DNA from 3 places in the Nonomuraea sp. NPDC049158 genome. Region 1 is predicted to be linked to each of the others. Evidence: riboswitches for the same ligand, from Rfam matches in the RefSeq annotation. Region 1 holds a riboswitch; each other region holds the start of a gene.
The links. A riboswitch is a leader RNA that binds a small molecule or an ion and turns the genes downstream of it on or off. The one in region 1 is predicted to bind cobalamin.

Region 1 (4,709 bases):
CACCAGATCCCGTCAGGACGACATCCTCGTCCCGATATGCCGGCTCCTCTTTTACGAGACACCTCTTACCAGGTGCACCACGGGTCGGCCTCCGGGACCCGGCGCGATCTCCACCCGGGCGTCGAAGTGGGTGCCGACCAGCGCCTCCGTGAGCACCTGTCCCGGCTGTCCGACAGCGACGGCCCGGCCGCGGGCGAGCAGGAGGAGCCGGTCGGCGTACTGGCCGGCGAGGGTCAGGTCGTGCAGCGTCGTCACCACGGTCAGCTCGTCGGCGAGCCGGAGCCGGTCGACCAGCTCCAGCACCTGCTGCTGGTGCCCGAGGTCGAGCGCGGTCGTGGGCTCGTCGAGCAGGAGCGCGGGCGCCTCCTGGGCCAGCGCCCTGGCCAGGACCACCCGCTGCCGCTCGCCGCCGGACAGCTCCCCCAGCCGGCGGCCGGCGAACTCGGTGAGGTCGAGACGTTCGAGCACGGACCTGGTGACCTCCTTGTCGCGGCGGCTCTCGCTGCCGAGGTAGGGGATGTACGGGGTGCGGCCGAGCAGGGCGTACTCGTACACGGTCATGTCGGGCGGCAGCGAGGGTGTCTGGGGGGCGTAGGCGACCAGCCTGGCCCGGTCCCTGGGCCTGAGCGTGGTCGCGGGCCTGCCGTCGACGGTGACGTCACCCTGGTGGCCGACGACGCCCATGACGGCCTTGAGCAGGGTGGACTTTCCGGCGCCGTTCGGGCCGATGATCGCCAGCCATTCGCCGCGCCGTACCGAGAGGTCGACGTCGGTGAGCACCTCGCGTTCGCCGAGCCGTACGGAAAGGGCGCTCGTCTCGATCATCCGGGCCGGCCGGGCCGCGTCGGCGGCCACGTGGCGATCCACCGGGCCCGTGGTGGCGGTCATGTGGCGGTCTGCCGGGTCATGCGCAGGACGGCCACGAAGAACGGCGCGCCGACGAACATGGTGACCACCCCGATGGGCAGCTCGGCCGGGGCGATGACGGTGCGCGCGACCAGGTCGGCGAGCACGAGGAAGGCGGCGCCGCCGATCAGCGACAGCGGCAGCACGATGCGGTAGGAGCCGCCCGCCAGCCGCCTGACCACATGCGGGATGACGATCCCGACGAACCCGATGAGCCCGCTCACCGCCACGGCCGCCGCGGTGGCCAGGGAGGCGGCGAGCAGGACCGCCAGCCGTACCCGCCCGGCGCGGACGCCGAGGCTGGTGGCCTCCTCGTCCCCCACCGAGAGCACGTCCAGCATCCGCCCGTGCGCGAGCAGCAGCACGGCCGAGACGACGGCGTACGGCAGGACCAGCCAGAACTGGTCCCAGCCGCCGCCCACATCACCCAGGATCCAGGAGTAGATGCGCTGCAACTGCTCGACCTTGAACTGCTGGATGAACGTCTGGATCGCGGTGAGGAACGAGGTGACGGCCACTCCGGCGAGCACCAGCGTGGCGGTGCCGCCCGAGCGCCCGGCGGTGTTGCCGAGCACGTACGCGAGGAACACCCCGCCGACCGCCCCGGCGAAGGCGGCCACCGGGATGCCGACGACGGGGGTCGGCACGAGCACGATGACCACGGTGGTGGTCAGCCCGGCTCCGGCCGCGGCGCCCAGCAGGTACGGGTCGGCCAGCGGGTTCCGGAACACCCCCTGATAGCCGGCCCCCGCGATGGCCAGCAGCCCGCCGACCACGGCCGCCACCAGCACCCTGGGCAGCCGCAGCTCGAACAGCAGCCCCTTCTCCACGGGTGCCAGCCCCGAGTCCACGTTCACGTACGGCAGCCAGTCGAGGGCCTGGAGCACCACCTGCCACGGCGAGATGTCGGCGGCCCCGCCGAGCAGCCCGGCGACCATGGAGACGGCGAGCACGGCCAGCGCGCCCGCCGTCCACATCGGTCTGGACCTCACTGGCGGGTGGCCGCCTTGCCGACGGCGTCACTGATGGTCTGCGCCAGGTCGACGACCCGCGGGCCCCAGCGCGAGGCGATGTCGTCGTCGAGCTGGATCACCTGGTCGCCCTTGACGGCCGACAGTCCCTTCCAGCCGGGGCGCTTGGCCAGCGTGTCCTTGCTCTGCTGGCAGCACTTCACGTCCGCCAGGAAGATCAGGTCGGGGTCGGCCTGGGCGACGAACTCCGCCGACAGCTTGGGGTAGCCGCCCGCCGGGTCCGGCGCCTTGTCGGCGATGTTGGTGAGGCCGAACATGGCGTAGATCTGCCCGATGAACGTACTGGACGTCGCCGCGTAAGGGGTCTGGTCGAGTTCGTGGTAGTAGGTGAGCTTCTTGTCCTTGGGGGCGTTCGCCGAGAGCTTGTCCAGGGACGTCTTCATGCCTGTCACGACTTGTCCGGCCTTTTCGGTGTTGCCGGTGGCGGCACCGAGGTCGGCGATCTCGTCGTACGCCTCGTCGAGCTTGGTGGCGGCGGGCTCCAGCAGGACCGGCACGTTCACCTTGCCCAGCTCCGCGACGATCTTGTCGATGTCGTTGGAGACGATGACCAGGTCGGGCTTCTGGGCGACGATGGCCTCGACGTTCGGCTTGAAGCCGGACAGGTCGGTCTTGGGGACACCGGCCGGGTAGTTGGACTGGTCGTCCACCGCGATGACCTGCGGGCCCGCGCCGATGGCGAAGAGCGTCTCGGTGTGGCTGGCGGAGAGCGAGACGATCCGCTCCGGCCTCTTGGCGATGGTGACCTTGCCGTTGCCCGCCTCGACCGTCACGGGGAAGGCGGCGGAACTGGTCGAGCCGGTCGTGCCGGTGGAGCCGGTGGGGCTCGCGGGTGACGGGGTGGTGGTAGTGCTGGTCTGACCGCATCCGGTCAGAACGAGCGTTCCCAGCAGCGCGCCCGCGAAGGCCGTGCGTACGGGCCTCACGAGAAGTCCTTTCACACTGTCGGAACCGAGAGACCCGCTTGAGAGCGACGGATCACCCTTTTCCACGAGGGTTGATGACGTCAGCGCGGAGGCAGGCGACCTGGCTATGACAGTTGCGGGACAGCGCCGGACTCGCACCGGACTTCGCTGCAACTCTGCGCGTCGGACAGACGCTATCAATGCGCCAGATGGGCGTTAAGTCAAGGGGTGCCCAATTGGGCTTCCGCCTCGGCGATGATCTCCTGCAACCTGAGCCCGTGGGCCGCGTCCAGCGGGTGGCCGCCGCCCTGGCGTACGGTCCGCGCGAACTCCTCGGCGAGGGTCTCGAACAGATCGTCGTCGTCACCGGGCAGCAGCGTCACGCTGCCGGTCCTGCCGTACACCGCGACGCCGGCCGGCGGCAGGTCACCGGCGGCGGCCATGCACATCGAAGCCTCGCTGACCGCGCCGCCCTCATGATCGAGCAACAGTCCGGTCCAGCCGAGCGGGTTGCCGTGCGCGCGTACGCCGATCACCCGGCCGAGCGCGGCGTCGAGCAGATCGACCACGTGCGGCCCGACGTCCAGGAGCGCCCCGCGCTCGAGCCGCCACGGGGTGCCGAACGGGTGGTCGCCCAGCAGAACATTGGAGATGTTCGCGGCGTGACCGCCGAACGCCTCGATATCCGCGCAGCGCGCCAGGAACTCCCTGACCGACTTCATATAACGCATGCTGAGCACCATCTGGGAGGCCACACCGGCCTCCCGCACGGCGTCGGCGAGCCGCCGCGCGTTCTCCAGCGAGTCGGCGAGCGGCTTCTCCAGCAGCAACGCCTTCCCGGCCCGCGCCGCACGTACCCCCAATTCGGCCTGTACGCCCGGCGGCACGCAGAACGCCACGGCCTCGCACGCGTCGAACAACTCCTCGACCCGCTCGAACACCGGCGCCCCCAGCCGGGCGGCGGCCTCCGGACGCCGGGCCCACACCCCGGCGAACCGGAGATGCGGACTCTTGGCCAGCATGGGCGCGTGCGCCCGCTCCGCCCACGGCCCCGCCCCGACCAACCCGACCGACACCGGCTCCATTCATCCCCCTTGATCCGCCACAACCCTATTGCGGCGCCCATGAATGTTCTCCGGGTATCCGGTCTTCCGCTCCCGGGGAGAAGGCATCCCTCTACAGGGGCCCGACCACGAGGGATCGTCTTCCTCCGCTCGCCCGAAGCGGGTACGCCTCTAAGGACCCCAGCCACCACGGACCGTTTCTTCCTCTCCCCCGAAGGGCGAATCCTCTAAAGGACCCCAGCCACCACAGACCGTCACAGGAGGTCGAGACGGTCGTGTGACGAACCACCCCGGAGAACCCGGGGGTCACTCCGCCGCGTCGCGCCATTGGCGCAGGGCGTGCTCGGGGCGGTGGGCCAGGGTGCCGGAGTCGATGACGATCGTCTGTCCGGTGATGCACCGCGACTCACCCGAGGCGAGGAAGGCGACGAGGTCGGCCACGTCGTCCGGGGTGCAGGCCCAGGGCAGCAGCCGCTCGGCCGCCTTGTCGGCCAGCCGCTCCCGGCCCAGGGCCTGTGCGGCGGCGTCGGTCAGGACCAGGGCGGGCGCGACGGCGTTGCAGCGGATGCCGCGTGAGCCGTACTTGGTGGCCACGTACCGCACGAAACCGGTCAGCGCCGCCTTGGAGGTGCCGTACGCGACGTGCGCGACGTCACCCAGCAGGCCCGAGACCGACGAGGTGACGACGAAGGCGCCGCCGTCGGCCATCACGGGGGCCGCGTGCTTGACCATGAGCAGGCAGCCGCGCAGGTTCACCGCCATCGTGCGGTCCCAGACGGCGACGTCGAGGTCCTCGAGATCGT
Region 2 (4,709 bases), on a different contig from region 1:
GCCGAGGCCGATGACGGCAACCTCGCCGCGCCCCTCGGTCGACGAGGGCTCGGGTACGAAGGTGTGCTCGGCCGGGCTGGCGAGCAGGGCCAGCGAGAAGTACGGAACGCCGTCGGCGTCCACGTCCTTGAGCGGCGCGACGCGTTCGGCGCCCATGGTGGCGCGCTCGACGTACCAGGCGTCGTCCAGCCGCCCGGCCTCGGCCAGGGCGTCGCGGACCTTCTCGAACGTCCTGCCCAGCTTCAGCACCGCCGCCGAGTCGGTGCCGCGCAGCCGCTCGGCCAGCACTTCGGCGGGCAGCGTGCCGGGCAGTACGGTCAGCACCTCGTCCCGCTCCACCAGCGGTCGCCCGAGCACGGCGGAGGCGGCGCTGACCGAGGTCACGCCCGGCACCACCTCGGTCGGATAGCGGTGGGCCAGCCGCTTGTGCATGTGCATGTAGGAGCCGTAGAACAGCGGGTCGCCCTCGCTCAGCACGACCACGGTCCGGCCCGCGTCCAGGTGGGCGGCCAGCCGTTCGGCGCAGTCGGCGTAGAAGTCGTCCAGCGCGCCCTGGTAGCCGCCGGGGTGGTCGGTGGTCTCCGTGGTCAGCGGGTACAGCAGCAGCTCCTCGATCTGCCCCTCCCGCAGGTACGGCAGCGCGATCGAGCGGGCGATGCTGCGGCCGTGCCTGGCGGCGTGGTAGGCGATCACGTCCGCCTCGCCGATCAGCCGGGCCGTCTTGACCGTGACCAGCTCCGGGTCTCCCGGGCCCAGTCCGACCCCGTACAGTCGTCCCGTCATCGCCGTCACTCCGTCTCGTTCGCGATGGCGTTGACCGCCGCCGCCGTCATCGCACTGCCGCCGCGGCGCCCGTGCACCACCAGGTATTCCAGGTCGCTGTCGGCCAGGGCCCGCTTGGACTCGGCCGCGCCGATGAAGCCGACCGGCACGCCGAGCACCGCCGCCGGTCTGCCTGCCCCCTCGGCGACCAGTTCGAGCAGCCGGAACAGGGCCGTCGGGGCGTTGCCGATCGCCACCACCGCGCCCTCCAGCCGGTCGCGCCACAACTCCAGGGCGGCGGCGCTGCGGGTGGTGCCGAGGCGTTCGGCCAGCTCCGGCACGCCTGGCTCGCCCAGAGTGCACACCACGTCGTTGTCGGCGGGCAGTCTGCGCCTGGTGACGCCGGAGGCGACCATCTGCGCGTCGCACAGCACGGGCGCGCCGCGTCGCAGCGCCTCGCGGGCCCGGACGACCACCGCAGGCGACCAGTCCAGGTCGGCGACGAGGTCGGTCATGCCACACGCGTGGATCATCCGCACCGCCACCTGGGCCACATCCGGGGGCATCCCGGTGAGATCGGCCTCGGCACGGATGGTCGCGAACGAGCGCCGGTAGATCTCGGCGCCGTCGCGCAGGTAGTCGGTCACTGCTGCCTTTCCTCGTATCGGTCGAAGCCGGCCACTATCACGGCAGCCGCTCCTCGTATCCGTCGGCGGTGGCCACCATCTGGAGCACTCGGCCGCGGGGCAGTCCGCAGCGCCGCTCGCAACCGGCCCAGTGCACCGGCGTCGCAGCGGGCGCGTCCAGGGTCGCCACCCACCGCCGTACGTCCTCCTGCACGTCCGCCAGCGATTTGGCGCAGCCGGGACGTCCGGTGCAGGCACTCACGCCGACCCAGGGAGATGCCGGATCGGTCACCAGCCCGGCCGTGGACAGCTGCCGCACCGCCCGCTCGGCCGCGGCGGGGGACAGGTCCAGCAGGACGACCGTCCGCCACGGCGTCAGCCGTACGGGAACCGCCCCACCGTCGTCGGCGGTGTCGGCGATCGCGCGTACCTGAGCGGCGGACAGCCGCCCGAGCGGCACCACGGCCTCCAGCGCCACACGGCCGTCCCGCTGATCGACAGGTCCGGGGCGACGGGCAGGGGAGACAGGGGAGGCGTCCATGGCGGTCGTCGCCCGGTCGTCCGCCGCGCCCAGGTGGGCGGCGATCCGGGCAGGGCCGTCCGCTAACTCCGCGATCCGCCACGCGGCCCGGTCACGATCGGAAAGGCCGCGCTCCCGTTCGTCGAGGAACGCTTCGGCGGCGGCGATCAGCTGCCCGACCGCCGCGTCACGAGCCACGACAAGCCCGGTGTCCACGCCCGCCAGCAGCAGCGACACCCAGGCGTCACCGCCCGCCGCCGCAGGCACGAGAGTGACATCAGCGGCCAGTTGCCGCATGTCACCCGTGCCGTCGTCCAGCGCGAACAGAAAGCGCCCCGGCAGCCCGGCCAGCCCCGCCCGCGCACACAGAGCCAGGTCCAGCGCCTCCACCAGGGGCTGCGTGTCCAGCAGACCCGCGGGACCGCGGCCGCCGAGCGGTGAGGCGACGATGTTGCGTACCCGTTCGTGCGCGGCCGAGGGGAGCAGGCCGGCGGCGGCGATCCGTTCGGCGAAGGCGGCCGGCGCGCGCAGACCCCGCACCTGTACGTTCGCCCGCGACGTGAGCTCGACCACCCCGGAGCCCAGCTCAGCCGCGCAGGCCGCCAGCTCGCGGAGCTGCCCGCCGGAGATCGCGCCGCCGGGCAGGCGGACCCGGGCCAGCGGCCCGTCGGCGGCCTCGTGCACCTGGAGCGCTCCCGGACAGGCGTCGGGCCGGACCCGTCCGGAAAAGTCGGCTATGGACACGATGAGGATGGTAACGCCACTTCTGGTGGAGGTTGATCCTGCCGTAGGCTCCTGGGTAGGCGATGGCAAAGGGAGGAAGCCGGTGCGAATCCGGCGCGGTCCCGCCACTGTGACCGGGGAGCGAACCCCACCGCAGGCCACTGCCCGGCAACGGGTGGGAAGGCCGGGGTGAGCGCTGATCCGGGAGCCAGGAGACTCCTGCCGTCGCGACACCCACGACCGGGGCGAGGACCCCGAGGGAGGATCGCGCCGTGCCTGGCGACAGCCGTACCGTCCTGCTGCTCTCCACCTCCGACACCGATCTGCTGAGCGCGCGTGCCTGTGGCGCCGCCTACCGCCTGGGCAATCCCGCCCGGCTCGCCCCCGACGATCTGCCCGGCCTGCTGGAGGGGGCCGACCTGGTCGTCGTACGACTGCTCGGCGGGCGCCGCGCCTGGCAGGAGGGGCTCGACGCGCTGCTGGCCGGGCCCCGTCCGGTCGTGGTGCTGGGCGGTGAGCAGGCGCCGGACGCCGAGCTGATGGAGCTGTCCACGGTACGCGGCGGCGTCTGCGCCGACGCGCACGCGTACCTGGCGCACGGCGGGCCCGCCAACCTGACCGAGCTGCACGCCTTCCTGTCCGACACCGTCCTGCTGACCGGGCGCGGATTCGCGCCGCCGGAGCCCACGCCGTCCTGGGGGCGGCTGGAGCGCGAGGCACGGTCACAGGAAGGGCCCGTGATCGGGGTGCTCTACTACCGGGCGCACCACATGGCGGGCAACACGTCCTTCGTCGAGACGCTCTGCGCCGCCGTCGAGGAGGCGGGCGGGCAGGCGCTGCCGGTGTTCTGCTCCTCGTTGCGTACCGCCGAACCCGAGCTGCTGGACACCCTGCGGGCCGCCGACGCGCTGGTGGTGACCGTACTGGCGGCGGGCGGCTCGCGTCCCGCGACGGCGGGCGCGGGCGGGGACGACGAGGCGTGGGACGTGGGCGCGCTGGCCGCGCTCGACGTGCCGATCCTGCAAGGCCTGTGCCTGACCACGTCCAGGCAGGCGTGGGAGGACAACGACGACGGCCTCTCGCCGCTGGACGCCGCCTCGCAGGTGGCCATCCCCGAGTTCGACGGGCGGATCATCACGGTTCCGTTCTCCTTCAAGGAGATCGACCCGGACGGGCTGACCGTCTACGTCGCCGACCCGGAGCGGGCCGCGCGGGTGGCGGGCATCGCCGTACGCCACGGGCTGCTGCGCCACACCCCGCCCGGCGGGCGGCGGCTGGTGGTGATGCTGTCGGCGTACCCGACCAAGCACTCCCGCGTCGGCAACGCCGTCGGCCTGGACACCCCCGCCAGCACCGTACGGCTGCTGGCCCGGCTCGCCGAAGCGGGCTACGACCTGGGCGAGGGCTTCCCCGGCGTGGCCGAGCAGGACGGCGACGCGCTCATCCACGCGCTCATCGCCGCGGGCGGCCAGGACCAGGACTGGCTGACCGAGGAGCACCTGGCGGGCAATCCGGTACGCATCCCCGCCGCCACCTACGAGCGCTGGTACCGTACGCTCCCCGCCGCCCTGCGCACCGGGATCGAGCGGCACTGGGGACCCCCGCCCGGCGAGCTGTTCGTCCATGACGGCGACATCGTCCTGGCGGCGCTGCGCGCCGGGAACGTGGTGGTGATGGTCCAGCCGCCGCGCGGCTTCGGCGACAACCCGATCGCCATCTACCACGACCCCGACCTGCCGCCCAGCCACCACTACCTGGCCGCCTACCGCTGGCTGTCGGCCGAGTTCGGCGCGCACGCGATGGTGCACGTGGGCAAGCACGGCAACCTGGAATGGCTGCCGGGCAAGTCGGCCGGTATGTCCGCCTCGTGCGCCACCGACGCGGCCATCGGCGACCTGCCGCTGATCTACCCGTTCCTGGTCAACGATCCGGGCGAGGGCACCCAGGCCAAGCGGCGGGCGCACGCGGTGCTGGTGGACCACATGGTGCCGCCGATGGCGCGGGCGGAGACGTACGGCGACATCGCCCGGCTGGAACAGCTCCTGGACGAGCACGCCACCATCGCCGCCATGGACCCG
Region 3 (4,709 bases), on a different contig from region 1:
GCCCGCCACCGGATCGGCGGCGAGGCGGTGGGCCCCACCACCGCGACCTCCTCCACGGAGGTTCCCCTCGACTATACCGATCGGCCCCAACAGGACCTGGCAGCGACCTCGGCCCGCCCCGCATCAGCGGTTCCGGGCTTGGGCGGGTTCCGGATGGGATCAATGCACTGTTCTTGCTCGTCCCGAGCGGCGTTCACACGGCGTTCAGTGGGCTCTTCGAGGCTTGCGGGTCGGCACCCTATCTGCACCACGAAAGGCTTCATCGTGAGGAACAACAAGGACGAACAGGCCGAGTCGGCCGGGCTTTCCCGGCGGCGGCTGGTCAAGTACGCCGGTGTCGGCGCGACGCTGGCCGCCGCGGCTCCCCTGGTGGGCGGCACCGCCGCGCAGGCCGACGACGAGCGCTCCTTCGGCAACGGCGCCGGCAATGGCCGAATGTGGCGTGCGGGCGATCACCACGTCCACTCGGAGTACAGCGGTGAGTTCGACACCAAGACCAATCCGCCGACCTTCCACAAGGGCGCCGACGCGGTCTACCCGATCGTCACCAACGCGATCATGGCCAAGTACTTCGGGTTGACCTGGGCGATGTGCACCGACCACGGCGGCCCGACGCATTCCAAGGTGAACCTGGAGCAGGCTTATCCCGACCTGCTGCGCTCGCGTGTGCTCGTACCCGAGGTCCTGCAGTTCTGGGGCATGGAGTTCGACGCGCCGGCGCTGGACCACCACACGTTGATGATCCCGCACCACGCCGACGAGGCGCGGCAGTTGTTCGAGTTGGAGAGCCGCTTCGCCAAGCACGACGCCTTCCCGGCCGACGCGGGCCGCGACACCGAGGCCAAGATGGTGGAGTTCCTCAAGGCCGCCCGCGGCATGGGGCAGAAGCCGCTGGTGATCGCGCACCACGCGGCGCGCTCGGCGACCGGGCTGGGGGTGTGGGGTCAGGACACCCCGCGTGAGTTCCGCAACGGCAACAACGTCGCCCCCGACGTGTACGTGGGATTCGAGGGCGCCCCCGGGCACCAGGCGGGCCCCCTGAACGGTGGCGCGCGCGGCGGGTATGGCAACCACCCCACCTACGGCGGCTTCGACCAGATGACCGCGCGGGTCGGCGGCCTGTGGGACTCGCTGCTGGGCGAGGGCCGGCACTGGTGGATCACGGCCACCTCCGACTCGCACGTGCACTGGACCCGCGGCGGTTCGGACTTCTGGCCGGGCGAGTACAGCAAGACGTACGTGATGGCGCGCCAGGACTACGGCGACATCATGGACGCCCTGCGCAACGGCCGCATCTTCGTCGCCACCGGGGACCTGGTCACCGCTCTCGACGTCACCGCCGGCAACCAGGGCCGCCAGGCCACCGTGGGCGAGACGCTGGTGGTCAACCGGCGTACCCGCACCGACGTCGAGGTCGAGATCCGGTTCCGGCCGCTGGAGGGCAAGAACGGCAACGGCGAGCGCCCCGAGGTGCGGCGCGTCGACCTCATCACCGGGCAGGTGAGTGGCGTGAGCGCCAACCTGGACGCCGACACCAACCCCACCACGAAGGTCGTGGCGCGCTTCGGCCCGGGCGACTGGCGCCGGCAGGGCCGGGACTATGTCATCCGGCACACGCTGCGCGACGTGCAGACCGACAGCTACCTGCGGGTACGCGGCACCAGCACCGACGAGATGGAGCCGGCGGCCGACGGCAAGGAGAGCCCGTGGCAGGACCTGTGGTTCTACTCCAACCCTGTCTTCATCCGCGTCCGCTAACCCGCTAGCCCGCTGACCTGGGGCGGTCCCGCACACGACGCGGGACCGCCCTCTCTCCGCGCAAAGCGTCGGCCGGCGGCTGCGAAGCGGCGGACTTCGCCGTGGGCGATGAACTCGCGAGCACGCCGGGCGCGACCGTACACCTCCAACCTGCGCTCCATCCCGCCGCGAGTGGCACCCGCCACCAGCCGTGCGCGCCTCACACCACCGACGTCTGGCCTCCTTGATGTGTTGACGCGAACGGGAGGAAAGGATACGTTCCGGTAGATTTCACGGTTGTCCAAGGGAAATCCGGTGAGATGCCGGTGCGGACGCGCCACTGTATCCGGGACGTAGATCCCGGGAGCCAGGTCGCTTGGACCTCCGTGACCTCATTTGTTGGGACGCGTCATCCCTGAGGAGGCACTGATGAGTGGTCTGTCCGCTCCTACCGTCATTCCGTTCCCCCGTCTGCGGCTGTGGTTGCTGGCCGTGCCGGTACTGCTGCTGATCGCCTACCTGGTGCTGATGGACAACGGAGCCATCTCGCAGACAGGTGCGTACCTGCACGAACTCATGCACGACGGGCGTCACCTGCTCGGCGTGCCCTGCCACTAGACCTCGGCATGGTACGCACCCTGCTGGTCAGGGGCCTGCTTCTGGGCCTGCTGGCCGGATTGATCGCGGGCGGCTTCGCCTTCGCCTTCGGGGAACCGCAGGTGGACAGTGCTATCGCGCTGGAACAGGCGCACGCCGCGCAGGAACCTGGCCATGACCACGGCGAGGAGGAACTGGTCAGCAGGCCAGGCCAGAAGGCCGGGCTCTTCCTCGCCACCGGCCTGTACGGGCTGGCCGTGGGAGGGGTCTTCGCCCTGGTGTACGCGGGTCTGCGGGGCCGGGTCGGCCCACGGTCGGAGGGCGGGCTGGCGCTCGCCGCCGCCGGGTCGGCGTTCGGGGCGGCGATCCTCGTACCATTCGTGAAATATCCGGCTAATCCACCGGCTGTGGGAGACCCGGAAACGATCAACAGCCGGACCGCCCTCTATGTCGTGATGATCCTTGTCGGCCTGGCCGCGATCGCGATCGCGGTGGCCACCGCGCGGCGGGTGACCGCCGGGCCATGGGCGCGGTGGGTCGCGGCGGGGGTGGCGTTCCTGGTCCCGGTGGTCGCCGCGTGGCTGCTGCTGCCGACCGTGGACGAGGTGCCCGAGGGCTTCCCCGCCACGTTGCTGTGGCAGTTCAGGCTCGTGTCGCTGGGGACGCAGCTCGTTTTCTGGACGGCCTTCGGCGTGCTGTTCGGGTGGGTGAGCGACCGGGCGGCGCGGCGGGCGGCGGCCGTACCCGCGACCGCCGCCTCGCCGGGCTGAGCCGGCGTGCTGTTCGTCCGGCACGCCAGCACGCCGGGGATGCGGACCGCCTGCTTTCCCGTGGCCGATGAGAACGCCGACCCGGCCAGCCTGGCCAGAGCACACGACTTGGCCGGCGCACACGGCTTGGCCTCGGTTGCCGTCGACCCGGTGGTGACGGGCTCGGTGGTGACAGGCTCTATGACGACCGGCTCGATGGCAACCGGGTCGGTGGCGACCGGCTCAGCGGTGGCCGGCTCAGCGACGTGGGTTGCTCCCAGTGCTGCGGCGCGGCAGACCGCTGCCGCGCTCGGCCGGGAAGCGTGCGTGGTCGCCGCGCTCGCGGAGGCGGATCACGGCCGGTGGCGCGGCCTGCCGTACGGGCGGGTCGCGCAGGAGGAGCCGGACGCGCTGGCGAGCTGGCTGGCGGATCCGGACGCGGCACCGCATGGCGGGGAGAGCCTGACCATGCTCGCGGCGCGGGTGGCGGACTGGCTCGACTCAGTACGCGGGGAGCCCGAGGCGGTCGTCGTCTGCGACGCGGGCGCCATCCGGGCGGCGCTCGGCCACGCGCTGGGACTGGACCCGCCGCGCGCCGCCCGTTTCGATCTCGCGCCGCTGTCCATCACCGAGCTGACCGTCACGCGAGGCGGCTGGCGGGTCGCCCACGTCAACCGGAAGATCCTGTCTTGAACGTACGGAAGGTCCTGTCTTGATCGTCTCGTATCCGTTCAGCGCCGTCGTCGGGCTCGACGACCTGAAACTGGCGCTGGTGCTCAACGCCGTCTCACCACGGGTGGGCGGTGTGCTGGTACGGGGTGAGAAGGGCACCGCCAAGTCCACCATCGTGCGCGCGCTGGCCGCCCAGTTGCCCCCGGTGAACGTGGTGCCAGGCTGCCGGTTCGCCTGCGACCCGGCAGCGCCCGATGCCGAGTGCCCGGACGGCCCGCACGAACCGGACGCCCAAGGTCTGGGCCGCCCGGCCGCGTTGGTGGAGCTGCCGGTGGGCGCCTCGGAGGACCGCCTGGCCGGCTCGCTCGACGTGGAGCGGGCGCTGACGGAGGGGGTGAAGGCGTTCGAGCCGGGCCTGCTGGCGGCCGCGCACCGCGGCGTCCTGTACGTGGACGAGGTGAACCTGCTGCACGACCACCTGGTGGACCTGCTGCTGGACGCGGCGGCCCTGGGCACCTGCTACGTCGAGCGAGAGTCGGTCTCGGTCCGGCACGCCGCCCGGTTCCTGCTGGTCGGGACCATGAACCCGGAGGAGGGCGAGCTGCGGCCGCAGTTGCTCGACAGGTTCGGCCTGACGGTGGAGGTGAAGGCGTCCCGGAATCCGGTGGAGCGCGCCGAGGTGGTACGACGCCGGCTGGCCTTCGACGCGGACGCCGAGACGTTCGCGGCCCGGTGGGCGGCTGAGGAATCGGCGCTGGCGGCCAGGATCGCCCAGGCCCGTGGCCGGGTTTCCGGCGTGCGACTGCCCGACGCACGGCTGCGGCAGATCGCGACGGTGTGCGCGGCGTTCGAGGTGGACGGGTTGCGGGCCGACCTGGTCACGGCGAACGCCGCCATCGCCCACGCCGCCTGGCATGGGCGCGAGAGGGTGACGACCGAGGATGTACGGGCGGC

Region 2: another riboswitch for cobalamin. It lies ahead of cobN (cobaltochelatase subunit CobN); the one in region 1 lies ahead of AB0B61_RS50300 (ABC transporter substrate-binding protein).
Region 3: another riboswitch for cobalamin. It lies ahead of AB0B61_RS55100 (CbtB-domain containing protein); the one in region 1 lies ahead of AB0B61_RS50300 (ABC transporter substrate-binding protein).

The regions. Positions count from the first base shown of each region.
Region 1 covers NZ_JBEZDM010000045.1:56,917-61,625, reverse strand. The annotation lists gene AB0B61_RS50310 (ABC transporter ATP-binding protein) at 52-888, opposite strand; gene AB0B61_RS50305 (iron ABC transporter permease) at 885-1,883, opposite strand; gene AB0B61_RS50300 (ABC transporter substrate-binding protein) at 1,895-2,863, opposite strand; cobalamin riboswitch at 2,936-3,056, opposite strand; gene AB0B61_RS50295 (Gfo/Idh/MocA family oxidoreductase) at 3,064-3,927, opposite strand; gene AB0B61_RS50290 (SDR family oxidoreductase) at 4,213-4,709, opposite strand, start outside.
Region 2 covers NZ_JBEZDM010000062.1:13,900-18,608, forward strand. The annotation lists gene AB0B61_RS55055 (precorrin-2 C(20)-methyltransferase) at 1-783, opposite strand, end outside; gene AB0B61_RS55060 (precorrin-8X methylmutase) at 789-1,409, opposite strand; gene cobG (precorrin-3B synthase) at 1,447-2,652, opposite strand; cobalamin riboswitch at 2,681-2,869, shown strand; gene cobN (cobaltochelatase subunit CobN) at 2,904-4,709, shown strand, end outside.
Region 3 covers NZ_JBEZDM010000062.1:23,590-28,298, reverse strand. The annotation lists gene AB0B61_RS55105 (phosphoesterase) at 265-1,758, shown strand; adenosylcobalamin (AdoCbl) riboswitch at 2,017-2,165, shown strand; gene AB0B61_RS55100 (CbtB-domain containing protein) at 2,167-2,355, shown strand; gene AB0B61_RS55095 (CbtA family protein) at 2,364-3,104, shown strand; gene AB0B61_RS55090 (histidine phosphatase family protein) at 3,111-3,776, shown strand; gene AB0B61_RS55085 (VWA domain-containing protein) at 3,796-4,709, shown strand, end outside.